One region of the Vibrio sp. 2433-A1 genome, then DNA from elsewhere that is predicted to be linked to it. Evidence: predicted binding sites of a transcription regulator. Region 1 holds the regulator's gene; the other holds the start of a gene.
What was found. The regulator CRP, encoded in region 1, controls carbon source genes, mostly activating them, when cyclic AMP is high. The targets are predictions, from matches to a motif close to TGTGANNNNNNTCACA.
Positions count from the first base shown of each region.

Region 2: malT (HTH-type transcriptional regulator MalT) is a predicted target of CRP. The motif match lies at 2,822-2,837, and genes of this name have one in related genera.

Region 1 covers NZ_JBRESC010000002.1:188,898-196,499, forward strand. Annotated here, with positions in the region: gene ACU01J_RS03310 (aspartate aminotransferase family protein) at 70-1,284, shown strand; gene astA (arginine N-succinyltransferase) at 1,422-2,441, shown strand; gene astD (succinylglutamate-semialdehyde dehydrogenase) at 2,477-3,934, shown strand; gene ACU01J_RS03325 (2-oxoadipate dioxygenase/decarboxylase family protein) at 4,141-4,932, shown strand; gene crp (cAMP-activated global transcriptional regulator CRP) at 5,002-5,634, opposite strand; gene ACU01J_RS03335 (phosphoribulokinase) at 5,876-6,745, opposite strand; gene ACU01J_RS03340 (YheU family protein) at 6,828-7,040, opposite strand; gene ACU01J_RS03345 (hydrolase) at 7,080-7,602, opposite strand, start outside.
Region 2 covers NZ_JBRESC010000008.1:186,345-193,946, reverse strand. Annotated here, with positions in the region: gene ACU01J_RS10610 (glycogen/starch/alpha-glucan phosphorylase) at 8-2,461, opposite strand; gene malT (HTH-type transcriptional regulator MalT) at 2,987-5,695, shown strand; partial or broken gene napH (quinol dehydrogenase ferredoxin subunit NapH) at 5,760-5,962, opposite strand; gene ACU01J_RS10595 (cation:proton antiporter) at 5,979-7,602, opposite strand, start outside.

The DNA of each region.
Region 1 (7,602 bases):
TCTTATTTCATTGAATCGGAGTAAGGACACCATATTCGCTATGCATGCGGTATTAAGAGGGAATGTGCAATGACTGTAGAAAATAAAGTAGAACGCGGTTTGTTTGATGAGGTGATGGTACCTTGTTACAACCCAATGGAAATGATTCCAGTAAAAGGCGAAGGCGCTCGAGTTTGGGACCAACAGGGGACTGAATATATCGACTTTGCTGGTGGTATTGCCGTGAGCTGCCTTGGTCATTGTCACCCTGCAATGGTGAATGCATTAACAGAACAAGGCCAGAAAATTTGGCACCTAAGTAACGTAATGACTAACGAACCGGCATTACGTTTAGCGAAAAAGCTGACTGATGTCTGTTTCGCTGAAAAAGTGTTCTTTGCAAACTCTGGCGCAGAAGCGAACGAAGCGGCACTTAAGCTAGCACGTCGTTACGCAGCTGACGAGTTTGGCCCAGAGAAATCAGAAATCATCGCATTTAAGCAAGGCTTCCACGGTCGTACTTTCTTTACAGTGACTGTTGGTGGTCAAGCGGCTTACTCAGACGGTTTCGGTCCTAAGCCGGGTGATGTCACTCACCTACCGTACAATGATGTGGAAGCGCTAAAAGCTCATATCTCAGATCGCACTTGTGCCATCATGATGGAGCCACTTCAAGGCGAAGGCGGCATCATCTCTCCAACGGACGAATTCGTACAGACAGTGCGTGAACTGTGTGACAAGCACAATGCACTACTGATTTTTGATGAAGTACAAACTGGTAACGGTCGTACTGGTCATTTCTACGCATACCAAGGCCTAGGTGTAACGCCAGACATCTTAAGCACTGCAAAATCACTTGGTGGTGGTTTCCCTATCGGCGCAATGCTCACGACAACTGCTCTTTCTAAGCACCTGAAAGTCGGTACACACGGCTCAACTTACGGCGGTAACCCACTGGCATGTGCAGTTGCAGAAGCTGTGGTTGATGTTGTTAGCGCACCAGAAACACTCGCCGGTGTTGCAGAGCGTGAAGCACTGTTCCGTGAAGGTTTGGCTAAACTTAACGACAAGTACAACATGTTTGCAGAAGTTCGTGGTAAAGGCCTATTACTAGGTGCTGCACTGAACGATGAGTGGCAAGGCCGAGCGCGTGACGTGCTGGTTGCTGCAGGCAAAGAAGGTTTAATGGTGTTGGTTGCGGGCACAAACGTTGTTCGTTTCACACCATCACTTGTGATTACTAAAGAAGAAATCGCAGAAGGTCTAGCGCGTCTAGATAAAGCTCTAGCAACGCTAGTTAAATAATAATTAAACAAACCGGGGGAGCTGTTTTCCATAGCTCTCCCAATACCAGTGCTATCGGTCATGTGTTCAGGTAGTTGCGCAGCAAAAACGAATAGATGACCGATAGCATTGGTATCCCGCATCAGGAGGGAGTATCGATGCTGGTTGTTCGCCCTATCGCAATGTCGGACTACGACGCGCTGCACACATGTGCGGTTGAGTCGGGTCATGGATTCACATCTCTACCGGTTAACGAAGAACTGTTAACTAACCGTATTACTCATTCAGAATATAGCTTCACAAAGCCAGAGGTTACAGAGCCTGGTGATGAAGGCTATCTGATGGTCGGCTTTGATAGTGAAACTGGTGAAGTTGCCGGTTGTACAGGTATCGAGGCTTCCATTGGTTGGGATGTACCTTTCTACTCATATCACATCAGTACCGTGGTGCATTCATCACCGAAATTGGGTGTGAATAACGTCGTTAAACTGCTGACGTTCGGCAACAACTACACAGGTTGTAGTGAGATTTGTACTCTGTTCTTGAGGCCGTCATTCCGTGGTGGCTTGAATGGCCGTCTTATGTCGAAGTGTCGTTTTTTGATGATGGCAGAGCATCCGCACCGCTTCTCGAAAACCGTGTTTGCTGAAATGCGTGGTGTATCAGATGCAGAAGGTAACTCACCATTCTGGCAGTGGCTGCAAGAGCACTTCTTCTCGATTGATTTTACGATGGCTGATTACCTAACTGGTATTGGTAAGAAAGGCTTCATCGCTGATTTAATGCCAAAACTGCCAATCTACATCAACTTGCTGAGTAAAGAAGCACAAGCGGTGATTGGTCAGGTACACGATAACACCAAGCCAGCGCTCCGCTTACTAGAAAAAGAAGGTTTTACTTGCCGCAACTACGTCGATATTTTTGATGGTGGTCCAACGGTTGAGTGTGATGTGCGAAATATTGAATCCGTGCGTCACTCTATCCGTGCCAAAGTGACGATCGCAGAGCATACCAGCTCGCAAGATTACCTAATTTCTAACACTTCGTTTGAAGATTTCCGTGCAACGGCAGCAAAAGCAGCCCATGACCATGAGTCAGAATCAGTGATTCTATCGCCTGAAGTCGCACAAGCACTGAAAGTAAACGAAGGCGACTATGTTCGCATGCTAGCTCAGTAACGCTGAGATTAAGAACAAATTTGAAGGAACAAGTTATGACACATTGGATTGCAGGTGAATGGGTGGCAGGTCAAGGTGAGTCAATGAACTCGCAAAGCCCATATAACAATGAGGTCATCTGGCAAGGTGAAAGTGCAACTCCAGAGCAAGTTGAGCAAGCGGTTTCAGCAGCACGCAGCGCGTTTGTAGGCTGGAAAAAAATGAGCTTTGCTGAGCGTGAAGCGATTGTGCTCGCATTTGCCGAGAAAGTAAAAGAGAACAGTGAGCAGATCGCTGAAATCATCGCCAAAGAAACCGGTAAACCGATTTGGGAAACGCGCACAGAAGCGGCGGCAATGGCAGGTAAGATTGCTATCTCGATTCGTGCTTACCATGACCGTACTGGTGAAGCGCAGCGTGAAGCCGCGGGCAACCAAATTGTGCTTCGCCACCGCCCGCTAGGTGTGATGGCGGTATTTGGTCCTTACAACTTCCCAGGTCACCTACCTAATGGCCACATTGTGCCGGCGCTACTTGCGGGTAACACGGTGGTATTTAAACCTTCAGAGCAAACACCGCTAACCGGTGAGTTTGCAATGAAACTGTGGGATCAAGTTGGTCTGCCTAAAGGCGTGATTAACCTAGTACAGGGTGCTAAAGAGACCGGTATCGCACTGGCTGATTCAAAAGGTCTGGACGGTGTCCTATTCACTGGTAGTGCAAATACTGGTCACATCCTTCACCGTCAGTTCGCTGGTCAGCCGGGTAAAATGCTGGCGCTTGAGATGGGCGGTAACAACCCGATGGTTATCTCTGAACACTATGGCGATGTGGATGCGACGGTGTACACCATTATTCAGTCTGCGTTTATCAGTGCCGGTCAGCGTTGTACATGTGCACGTCGTCTGTATGTTCCTGTTGGCGAGAAGGGCGACCTATTAGTTAGCAAGCTCGTTGAAGCAACCAATAAGATTCGTGTCGACCAGCCATTTGCAGAACCAGCACCATTTATGGGCCCACAGATTTCAAAAGCGGCGGCTGATTTCATTCTTGCGGCGCAAGCGAACCTGCAAAAGCTTGGGGGTGAGAGCCTGATTGAAGCGAAAGCGGGTCAAGCCGCGTTTGTTACTCCAGGTATCATTGACGTCACAGCGATCGCAGAGCTACCCGATGAAGAGTACTTTGGTCCATTGCTACAAGTGGTTCGTTACCAGGGGCTTGAGAAAGCGGTCGAGCTGGCCAACGATACACGCTTTGGTCTATCGGCAGGTCTAGTTTCTACCGATGACAGCGAATGGGAGTACTTTGTTGACCACATTCGTGCCGGCATCGTGAACCGTAACCGCCAGCTAACGGGCGCAAGTGGTGATGCACCATTTGGTGGCCCAGGTGCATCGGGTAACCTACGCCCAAGTGCGTACTACGCAGCTGATTACTGCGCTTATCCTATGGCATCAATGGAAGGTGGAGAAACTCTTCTTCCGGCAACATTGAGCCCAGGGCTAGAGCTGTAAAAAAACATTAGCTATAAAAACATTAGGTCAAAGAACCTAAGTTAGGAATTCCCTTCTTCCTCCCTGAGCAGGGAGGCTTTTAACGTCACAGGTTGAAGGCTATCAGACTGATTATCTGGACAAATCGGTCTGATAGCCTCTTTTATAACTTAACCAATAATAACGACTAACCCTATAACGTAAACAACCGTAAACAAGGAGGCGTTATGACGCCAGATGCTTTATTCCAATCGTTATGGAAAGACTATATTCAACGCTTGTGTCCCTCTGCTGAAAAAGTGCATCAACTACTGCAAGAAGATGAAGCGCTGATCAATGACCATATCGCGTTACGCACTTTCAATGTCGAGCCATTGGGTATTGCAACTTTAGCGCAGCCTTTCTTAGATGTTGGCTACAAACCTTGCGGTGACTATCTGTTTGAAAGTAAGAAGTTGGTCGCCAAGCACTTTGAGCACCCTGACCCGAAACAGCCAAAAGTGTTTATCAGTGAGCTAAAAGTGGAAGAGTGCTCTGAAGCATTGCAAGCTATCGTTGCAAAGCTTGTTGAGCAATTAGACACCAGTAAACTAAAAGGTCATGAGTTCTTGTCTGGCGGTCGCTTATGGGACTTAAGCTATGCTGATTTCCAAACACTGGCGACAGAGAGCGAGTATGCTTCTTGGTTAGCGGCGCACGGCTATGGTGCCAACCACTTTACTGTTAGCGTCAACCAACTGAATGCCTTTGAGGAAGTGGTTAGCGTCAATAATCACTTGCGTGATGCGGGTTTTACCATTAACGAGTTTGGTGGTGAAGTGAAAGGCTCTCCAGAGGTACTGTTAGAACAATCCTCAACCATGGCTGATAAAGTTGCGGTGCAGTTTAGTGAAGTGACTGAAATCATCCCAGGTGGCTTCTATGAGTTTGCTAAGCGTTACCCAATGCCGAATGGTGAACTTTACCCAGGGTTTGTTGCTGCATCTGCAGATAAAATTTTCGAAAGTACCAACGGCTAGTACTATTCGTCAGATAAAAAGAAAGCCACCGCGTAGGTGGCTTTTTTAATTCTTATTCGTTAATCGAAATTAACGAGTACCGTATACAACGATTGTCTTACCGTGAGCAGAGATTAGGTTCTGCTCTTCTAGCATTTTCAGGATACGACCAACGGTTTCACGAGAACAGCCAACGATTTGACCAATCTCTTGACGAGTGATCTTAATCTGCATGCCGTCTGGGTGAGTCATTGCGTCAGGTTGTTTCGCTAGGTTTAGTAGCGTCTGAGCAATGCGGCCCGTTACGTCTAGGAATGCTAGGTCACCCACTTTCTGGCTAGTCACTTGTAGGCGGCTTGCCATTTGCGCTGAAAGGCGCATTAGGATGTCTGGGTTAACTTGAATTAGTTGACGGAACTTCTTGAAAGAGATTTCTGCTACTTCACAAGGAGATTTAGCACGAACCCAAGCTGTACGTTCTTGATCTTCTTCGAATAGACCAAGCTCACCGATAAAGTCACCTTGGTTTAGGTAAGAAAGGATCATTTCCTTACCTTCTTCGTCCTTGATAAGAACCGCAACAGAGCCTTTAACGATGTAGTACAAAGTCTCTGCTTTTTCGCCCGCATGAATTAGCGTGCTTTTTGATGGGTACTTATGAATATGACAGTGTGAAAGGAACCACTCTAATGTTGGATCGGTTTGAGGTTTACCTAGAACCATAATATCTCACTTCCTCTGCAGGGTACGCTTGCCGCTTTCCATGTTTTAGCAAAGCCTTAAATAGGCCCACTAGGATAAGAGCACTTTACAAATGCTGCAAGCCATCTTGTGTTTCGGTAAGAAATAGTATCCTTTTTCGAAAACGATTTCTTGATTTTAATCGGGTCAATAGGTGTATTTACTACGCAAAACTGTGCACATGATCACGGTATGAAAAGTAATCGTGTTCTAGCCGTGAGTATTAGCCAATTTTTCCCGTTTCGATTAATTGTTGAAGAATAGGTCGTACGATTAATTCCATCGCAAAACTCATTTTACCGCCCGGTACAACGATGGTGTTGTGACGTGACATAAATGAACCATCAATCATGGCGAGTAGGTAAGGGTAATCAACATTCTTGATGCCGCGAAGGCGAATCACCACAAAACTCTCATCTAGGCTTGGAATGCCTTTGGCGTTAAGTGGGTTTGACGTATCGACTGTTGGAACACGCTGAAAGTTAATATGAGTACGAGAAAACTGTGGCGTAATGTAGTTCAGGTAGTCGTCCATGGAACGAACTATCGAATCCATCACCGCTTCACGTGAATGGCCTCTATCACGCGTGTCACGGACAAATTTCTGAATCCACTCAAGGTTAACGATCGGCACCATACCAATCAGGAAGTCGACATGTTGAGCGACATTAACGTCACCATCAACCACACCACCATGCAAACCTTCGTAGAATAGAACGTCTGAGTTTTCCGGTAGATCTTGCCAGGGGGTAAAGGTGCCCGGCATTTGATTGTAAGGGACGGCTTCGTCAAAAGTGTGTAGATAACGGCGTACTTGGCCTGTGCCTTCTTGACCGTACTGACGGAAGAACTCCGCTAGACCACCAAAGTCATTAGCTTGCGGGCCAAAATAGCTGATATGACGACCCTGCTCACGAGCTTTACGGATTTCGACATCCATTTCCGGGCGAGTGAAACGGTGAAAACTGTCTCCTTCAACCCAAGCTGGCTTAACGTTCATCATGTTGAACATCTTGCGGAAAGCCTCTGAGGTAGTAGTGGTTCCGGCACCGGACGAACCAGTAACGGCAATAATAGGGTGTTTTGCTGACATGACAAACCTTGTCTGAGAGTACGTTCCTGTAATCGACGTCCACTATAGCATGCTTTGCTTGGACGTCACTGTATGCAGTTCTCTAAAATCGATTTTTGAGTTGAATGTCGACTGTTTCATGTAACTCAGAGAAAACCACTACGGCGTCTCCTGACTCAAGCTGCTTTTTGATTTGGTCAATTTTGCTTTGCAGAGAAATCTCTACCGCGCCGTAGTCTGTCCCTTCACGCAGGACAAATTCTTTGATTAAGTTGTCCAGCGTGTCTGGATCGATTTGTTGCCAAGGAACAATCATAAATACCTCTAGATTTTATGTTCGTTTCAGACGCCGCTATTATGCAGAAACCGCCAAACTTTCATAGTAGGCAGGTAGAGCTTCTTCCAACCAGAAACGCGGCTTTATTGCACTGCCAGTGACAAAACCAACATGACCACCTTGGTCAAATAAGCGATAGTCGATGTTCTCAGGCAACACATACTTCGGGATCACGGCATCCGTCATAAATGGATCGTCTTTGGCGTGAATGATCTGGGTCGGCAAAGTGATCTCTTTAAGGCGATGAATCCCTGAGCATTGATGGTAGTAATCTTCGGCATCTTTAAATCCGTGCAGTGGTGCGGTGATTAAGTCATCAAACTCGTACAACTTTGTGACTCGTTTGATGTTGTGATAACTGAGGCCGAGTTCCCCTTTGAGGAGGTGATGCTTTTGCAGTGCGCTCTTTTTCAACGAAGAGAGTAGGTAGTTTTTATACAGCTTAGAAAAGCCTTGTTCGATTCGTTCCGAACAGGCAGAGAGATCCAACGGAGCAGAGACGATAGTCGCCCCATCAATCACTGGGTTGTCACGATACTTA
Region 2 (7,602 bases), on a different contig from region 1:
CATGAAATTAGCGTTTAACTGTCTCTAATTTCCAAATATTGTTTACATAATCTCGAATTGAGCGATCCGAGGTAAACTTGCCAACCAAAGCGGTATTAAGAATGGCTTTCTTAGCCCAACCTGCTTGGTCTTGGTACTGCTTGCCCATATCTTCGTGAGCTTGAACATAAGAAGCAAAGTCAGCCAAACATAGGTATGGGTCACCACCATCAAGCAAGCTATCAAATGTTGCTCGTAGTAGGCCCGGTTGACCCGGTGTAAATTCATCACCTACTAGAAGGTCTAATGACGCTTTTAGCAATGGGTCTGCATGGTAGTAATCGTATGGGTTGTAACCTTGTGCTTTCAGCGCTTGTACACCTTCCACGTCTAGACCGAAGATGTAGATGTTCTCGTCACCGACTTCTTCACGGATCTCTACGTTTGCACCATCCATCGTACCGATAGTCAGAGCGCCGTTTAGCGCCATCTTCATGTTACCTGTACCTGACGCTTCTTTACCCGCTAGCGAGATTTGTTGAGAAACATCTGCCGCAGGAATGATGATTTCTGCCATGCTTACACGGTAGTCAGGAATGAAGACCACTTTCAGCTTATTGCCGATGCGTGGGTCGTTATTGATCTTCTCTGCAACCTTGTTCACCGCAAAGATGATCTCTTTCGCTAGATGATAGCCCGGCGCTGCTTTCGCTGCGAAGAAACATACGCGAGGCGTACATTCGAACTCTGGCTCATTGATGATGCGGTGGTACAGAGAAAGAATGTGTAGCAAGTCTAGGTGTTGACGCTTGTACTCATGTAGACGCTTGATTTGAACGTCAAAGATAGCGTTAGTATCCAGCTCGATACCCATGTTCTCTTGAACCCAATCAGCAAGGCGTTGTTTGTTCTGCTTCTTAACTGCCATGAATTCTTTTTGGAATTTCGCGTCAGTTGCAAACTGAGCAATACCTTCTAGCTGCTCTAGTTTTGCTGGCCATTCTGTACCAATCTTGTCTGAGATTAGCTTTGATAGACCCGGGTTACAGAACTTCAACCAACGACGTGGCGTAATACCGTTTGTTACGTTGGTCAGCTTACCTGGGAAGATTTCATTAAATTCAGGGAAAAGATCTTTCTTAACTAATTGAGAGTGAAGCGCCGCAACACCATTCACCTTGTAAGAACCAATCACACATAAGTTAGCCATGCGAACCATGCGGTTGAAACCTTCTTGGATGATAGACAGCTTAGCTTGTTTCTCACCATCACCCGGCCACATCTTACGAACTTCTTGCAGGAAGCGGTGGTTGATTTCAAAGATGATTTCCATATGACGAGGAAGTAGACGCTGGATTAGCGATTCAGGCCAAGTCTCTAGTGCTTCTGGTAGTAGCGTGTGGTTCGTGTAAGCAAAGGTATTTGCACTAATTTCCCACGCTTTATCCCAAGATAGACCTTTCTCATCGATTAGGATGCGCATCAACTCAGGGATAGCAATCGTTGGGTGAGTATCGTTAAGCTGAATCGTTTCTTGTTTTGGAAGATCGGCTAACGAGTAACCTGCGGCTTCGTGACGACGTAGAATATCGCGTACCGATGCAGCTGAGTGGAAGTACTGCTGCATTAAACGCAGAGTCTTACCTTTCTCGTGGTTGTCATTCGGGTAAAGAACTTTAGTAATATTGCCAGCATCGATTAGCGAGTGCTGCGCTTCAAAGTAATCACCGTTGTTAAAGCTTGCTAGTGAGAATGGTGCAATTGCCTGACATTCCCAAAGGCGCAGCGGGTAAACCGTATCTGACTCATAACCTACAATTGGCAAATCCCAAGGCATCGCTTTTACTGTCATGCCTGGTACCCATTTACGTACTTCTTTGCCGTTAACGTATTCAACGTCAACATGACCGTAGAAGCCAATCTCTTGAGCCAGTTCAGGTCGAGCTACTTCCCATGGGTAGCCTTCTACACCGCGCCATGCGTCCGGCGCTTCTTTCTGACGACCTTGTTCGAAAGATTGCTTAAATAGGCCATATTCGTAATGCAGACCGTAGCCCACCGTTGGGAATTCTTGTGCGGCACATGAGTCCATGAAACACGCAGCTAGACGACCTAGACCACCGTTACCCAGTGATGGATCGCGCTCTTCTTCTAATAGGTCAGTTAAGTTGTGACCTAGCTCTTCCATCGCCTGTGTGATTTGCTCGTACAAGCCCATGCTAATTAGGTTGTTACCAGTTAGGCGACCGATAAGGAATTCTAAAGATAAGTAGTTAACGCTTTTTGCGCTTTGAATTTTAGGATCTTGTTCAGTCTTAAGAAGATCTAACGTGGTTAGCTCAGCCAGTGCGCGCCCCATCGCTAAGTACCAATCACGCGGTGTTGCGGTTGCTTCTGTCTTCGCGTAAGTAGTCGATAAGTGTTGCTTTACACTTTCTTGGAATGCAGCTTTATCAAATTTTTTCTGTTGCGTAGGTTTCATCAGAGAAATCTCACTTATTAGTTCTAATCCATCTGTGACATATCGTGCATGGATATAATCTTCGAAACATCCTCCTACCTAGACGGCATATTGGGAGGAGGACACAGGGCGTAGAGGGCGTACAACCCAAGACTCAGTGATCTAACTCTCATTAAATTTTTAACAAGCTTGAGCTTGGGTGATCGAGATCACGCCACCAACGAATTTACCCTACAACTGATGTATTAAAGTTCCGTGTCTTACAAAATACTCAATTGATGAATATGCACACTCGATCACATTAAGATTCACGTTCTGATGAAAATTTCATAACTTTTGGTGCAGGCATGTGTTTAAACCCCATTATCAGACAGCAAAATGAGTGATAGACCTCACATTTATGGGGCGTAGTTCAGCGCAAAATGTGAATTAGTCAAAAATCCCACCCTTGGCCGATAACCGAGGCTTGGCTTCTCAAGTAACATTCCTACCCATCAGCGATTACGGTCGTTTTTTGTACACTATGGTGAAATAGGGAATAGAAATATGTGGATTCCTTCGAAATTGACGCGTCCAGGGCGACTGCATAACGCAATTGTTCGTCCAAGAGTTTTAGATCTACTGCAACAAGCCCCTTGTTATAAGCTCGTACTGTTCCGCTCTCCAGCGGGTTACGGCAAAACAACCATGGCGGCTCAATGGTTATCTGATAAATCACATGTTGGTTGGTACAGTATTGATGAAAGCGATAACGATTCGTTCCGCTTTATGAACTACCTTCTACAAGCCCTCAATAAAGCAGCGGACGGCAGTTGCCCAAACTCACAGAAGCTTGCCGAAAAGCGTCAGTTTTCTTCCCTTCACTCTCTGTTTGGTGAAGTCTTTACCGAAATTTCTAGCTTTCACCAAGAGTGCTACCTAGTGCTGGATGACTACCATCTGATTCATGATGATGAAATCCATGAAGCGATGCGCTTTTTCTTAAAACATATGCCTGACAACTTAACTTTGGTTGTGACGAGTCGTGCAGCACCACCGCTGGGGACCGCTAACCTGCGTGTACGCGATCTAATGATAGAAATTGGCAATGAGTTACTGGCGTTTGATACCGAAGAAACGACGCGATTTTTCAATCAACGCGTCGCCGATGGTATTGATGACACCACCGCAAATAACTTACGCAACTATGTTGAAGGCTGGCCTTCTGCGCTGCAATTAATTGCCCTGCAAGCGCAGCATCAACATAAAACCTTAGCGCAATCTGCTGAGTCGTTCTCTGAGTTCAACCACGCTCACCTTTGGGATTACTTAGTCGAAGAAGTGTTTGATTTACTCGATCAAGAAACACGTCAGTTTTTACTTCAGTGCTCGGTGCTGGACCACTTTAATGATCATCTGGTCTCAGAGCTGACCAAGCGTGAAGATGCACTCAGCATGATTGAGTCATTAAACCGCTTTGGTCTGTTTATTCACCCGCTTGAAGGCGAGCACAACTGGTATCGCTTCCATAATCTGTTTGCAGAATTTTTAGCCCACGAGCGTATTGCTCGTATTCCGCAACAAGAGACTCAACTACATCAGTCTGCGGCAAAAGCTTGGCTGAAACTCTCATCACCACATCAAGCATTGCGCCATGCTCAAGATGCGAAAGATAGCCAACTCACAGCAGATATTTTAACTCAATATGGCTGGAAGATGTTTAACGGTGGCGAGCTGCAATCGCTTGAAAAAGGCATCAACACACTAACGCCTGAGCAACTTTATAGCGAACCTAAGTTGTGTATGCTGCAAGCATGGTTAGCACAAAGCCAACACAGATATAACGATGTCGGCGACTTGCTATCAAAAGCCGACGAGCAGATGTCCAAATTTAATGTCAGCTTGAGCACCAAAGAACAAGGGGAATTTAATGCCCTGCGCGCGCAAGTAGCGATTAACCAAAATGAGCCGGAAAAAGCCCTCGAACTAGCTGAGCTAGCCTTAAGCCAAGTTGATAGCACGGTGTATCGCAGCCGCATTGTCGCAACATCAGTTGTTGGCGAAGTTAACCACGTACTTGGCCATCTAAGCCGCGCTCTACCTATGATGCAGCAGACTGAGAAGCTTGCACGCCAATATCAAGTCTACCATCAGGCGCTTTGGGCGATGCTGCAACAAAGCGAGATTTTAATTGCTCAGGGCTACGTACAAGCAGCGTTTGAGATTCAAGATAACGCCTTTAAGTTGATTGAAGAGCAGCAATTACAACAAGTTCCACTTCATGAGTTCCTGCTACGTATTCGCGCGCAGATTTTATGGTGCTGGAACCGCCTCGATGAGGCGGAAGAGTGTGCTTACAAAGGGTTAGATATTCTTGGCAATCACAGTCCAAGTAAACACCTTCACAGCTATTCAATGCTGGCTCGTATTGCGATTGGCCGCGGAGAACTCGATAAAGCGGGTAAGTTCATCGAACAGATCACTCACTTGCTCAAGCAGTCAACCTACCATGTCGACTGGACAGCCAATGCTTCACTGTCATTGATTCTATTCTGGCAGGCGCGTGGCGAGCATGATGAAATTGCCCAGTGGCTTGAAACCACGGTTCACCCCGAGCAAGCTTGTAATCACTTTACTCAGCTTCAATGGCGCAATATTGCCCGTGCTCAAATCGCACTCGGAAACTACGCCGAAGCGAAAGAAACCCTGACGTTCTTACAGCAGCAAGCGAGCGACAATGAACTGATTACTGATACCAATCGAAACCTGATTGTCGAAGCGATTTTAGCAACTTCTCAAAACGATGATACGTCTGCTCTTCGCTACCTAAAAGAGGCGATTTCTCTGACTAATCAGACCGGTATCATTGGTAACTTCTTGGTTGATGGCAGCAAAGTTGGGCATATTTTAGAGTCACTAAGTAAAAGCAATGAGCTCAGCGATTTAGAGCGCCATCGCACCCAACAACTACTGAAAGATATCTCCATGACACAGCGTAGTAGTTCAGTGCACTTCGATGAGGATTTCATTGAAAAGCTGGTCAATCACCCGAACATTCCTGAACTTGTACGCACAAGCCCACTGACTCAACGTGAATGGCAAGTATTAGGTCTTATCTACTCGGGCTTCAGCAATGAGCAAATTGCACAAGAGCTTGATGTGGCAGGTACTACCATCAAAACTCATATTCGTAATCTGTACCAAAAGCTCAATATTGCCAACCGAAAAGAGGCGGTTAAAACCGCTGAAAACCTTCTTCAATTAATGGGTTACTAACCCTTACCTAGACTCACACCTTGGTGAAAACAAAAAGCCGCGAATAGGTTCGCGGCTTTTTCGTTCAATCGGTCTTAATTCTCAGGATAGTTTTGTACTCAAGAACATCTTCAAGACAAACATCATACAGCGACCACAACTCATGCAATTCTGATCCATCACTCGCCTATCGCCTTCTTTGAGTGGCTGACACAGCACCACAGGCTCTGGGCAGACGTTATAGCAGTCCATACACTTGGTGAATGCTTCTCGGTTGGTGGCCGTAATGCCAATCAGCAAAGCCTTAGCTCTCTTTGACCAAAGAGACGACAATATCACCGCTAGTTGGTGCAGTGTCATCAGCTTGAGCAAGCATTTGAATGTGTTGCTTGCTATTAACCGTAAACAGTGGCACCACTGTTGCCGACTTATACTGCTCTTGGTAATCCTCGTAACCAAAGCTATCACTTAGCTTGGTGTGTTTAATTTCAGCACCCTGACTAATTAGACTCGCTAGCTTTTTGTAACTGGTGCTCCCTCCGAGCAACAAGGAGTAGGTATGTTCCGAATTATGGCTATGCTTATCTAACCTCTCCTGATCCTTTTTATCTTGTAAGCTAAACACCTTACGATGGCCAAATTCATTGGAGAAATGCACACTCGCCACCGAATTTAAGTGCTGATCGGGCGTAACTGCCAACACTTGCCCTATCCCTATCAAATCAAGGTATTCGTCAGCATGGCTTGAAGTGGGGTTACCGTAATAGCTATCAAAACCACCCATTCTCGCTTTACTTACGTAGTCCCAGTTGGTATCTGACATTAGTACGCGGCAATCGTAAGTCTGAATCGCTTTACCTAAGGCTCTGGCGACATCATTCGCGCCAACGATTAAAAAGCCTCTTGGTGCAGGCTCAGCAACTCCAAGTAGATTGGCAATCGGACGAGCCGTAGCACTTTGCAAGACAACGGTGCCGATGATGACCATAAAGATAAGTGGTACCAGTAGATTGGCTTGCTCAACATTTTGCTGCGTTAACTTAATGGCAAATAGAGACGACACCGCTGCTGCAACAATACCTCTTGGTGCTACCCAAGCAAGAAAGGCTTTCTCTTTAACCTCTAGATTGCTGCGCAAGGTGGATAAGAAAATCGAAACAGGGCGCGACACCAACTGAATCACCATAAACAGCGCTAAAGCCGCCCACCCAAGCTGAGCAAAGTCACTCAACTCAACCCTTGCGGCAAGTAAAATGAATAAGCCAGAAATAAACAAGATGGTCAGGTTTTCTTTAAAGTGAAGGATATGGCTGATGTTAACGCCCTTAGCGTTTGCCAACCAAATCCCCATCACGGTTACCGTCAATAGACCTGATTCATGTTCTAAATAATTCGATAGGGCAAACACACCAAGCAAGATAGTCAGCACCGCAAAAGGTTGTAAGTATTCAGGCAACCAGTGGCGACGCATCATGGCCGCGACCAACATACCTGCAGCGATACCAACAGAAAAACCAATCACCACAATCAGACCAAATACCCCCAAGCTGTGAACTTGACTATGGGAGACAATAAACTCGTACACCATCACCACGAACAGTGCGCCCAGAGGATCTATCAGTATCCCTTCCCAACGTAAAATATTGGCAAGCTTGGAGCTCGGTCTGACGGTTCGTAGCAACGGGACGATCACGGTCGGCCCAGTAACCACTGTCAAACTACCGAATAAGAAAGCTAGTGACCAATCTAAACCTAATAGATAGTGCGTCGCGACGGTGGTAATACTCCAAGACACCACAGCGCCAAGCGTTACTATGCTCCAGACACTCTTACTGATCCCTTTAATCTGCTTAAAATTGAGGGTTAAACTACCTTCAAAAAGAATCACTGCAACCGCTAAAGAGATAACTGGAAAGAACAAATTCCCC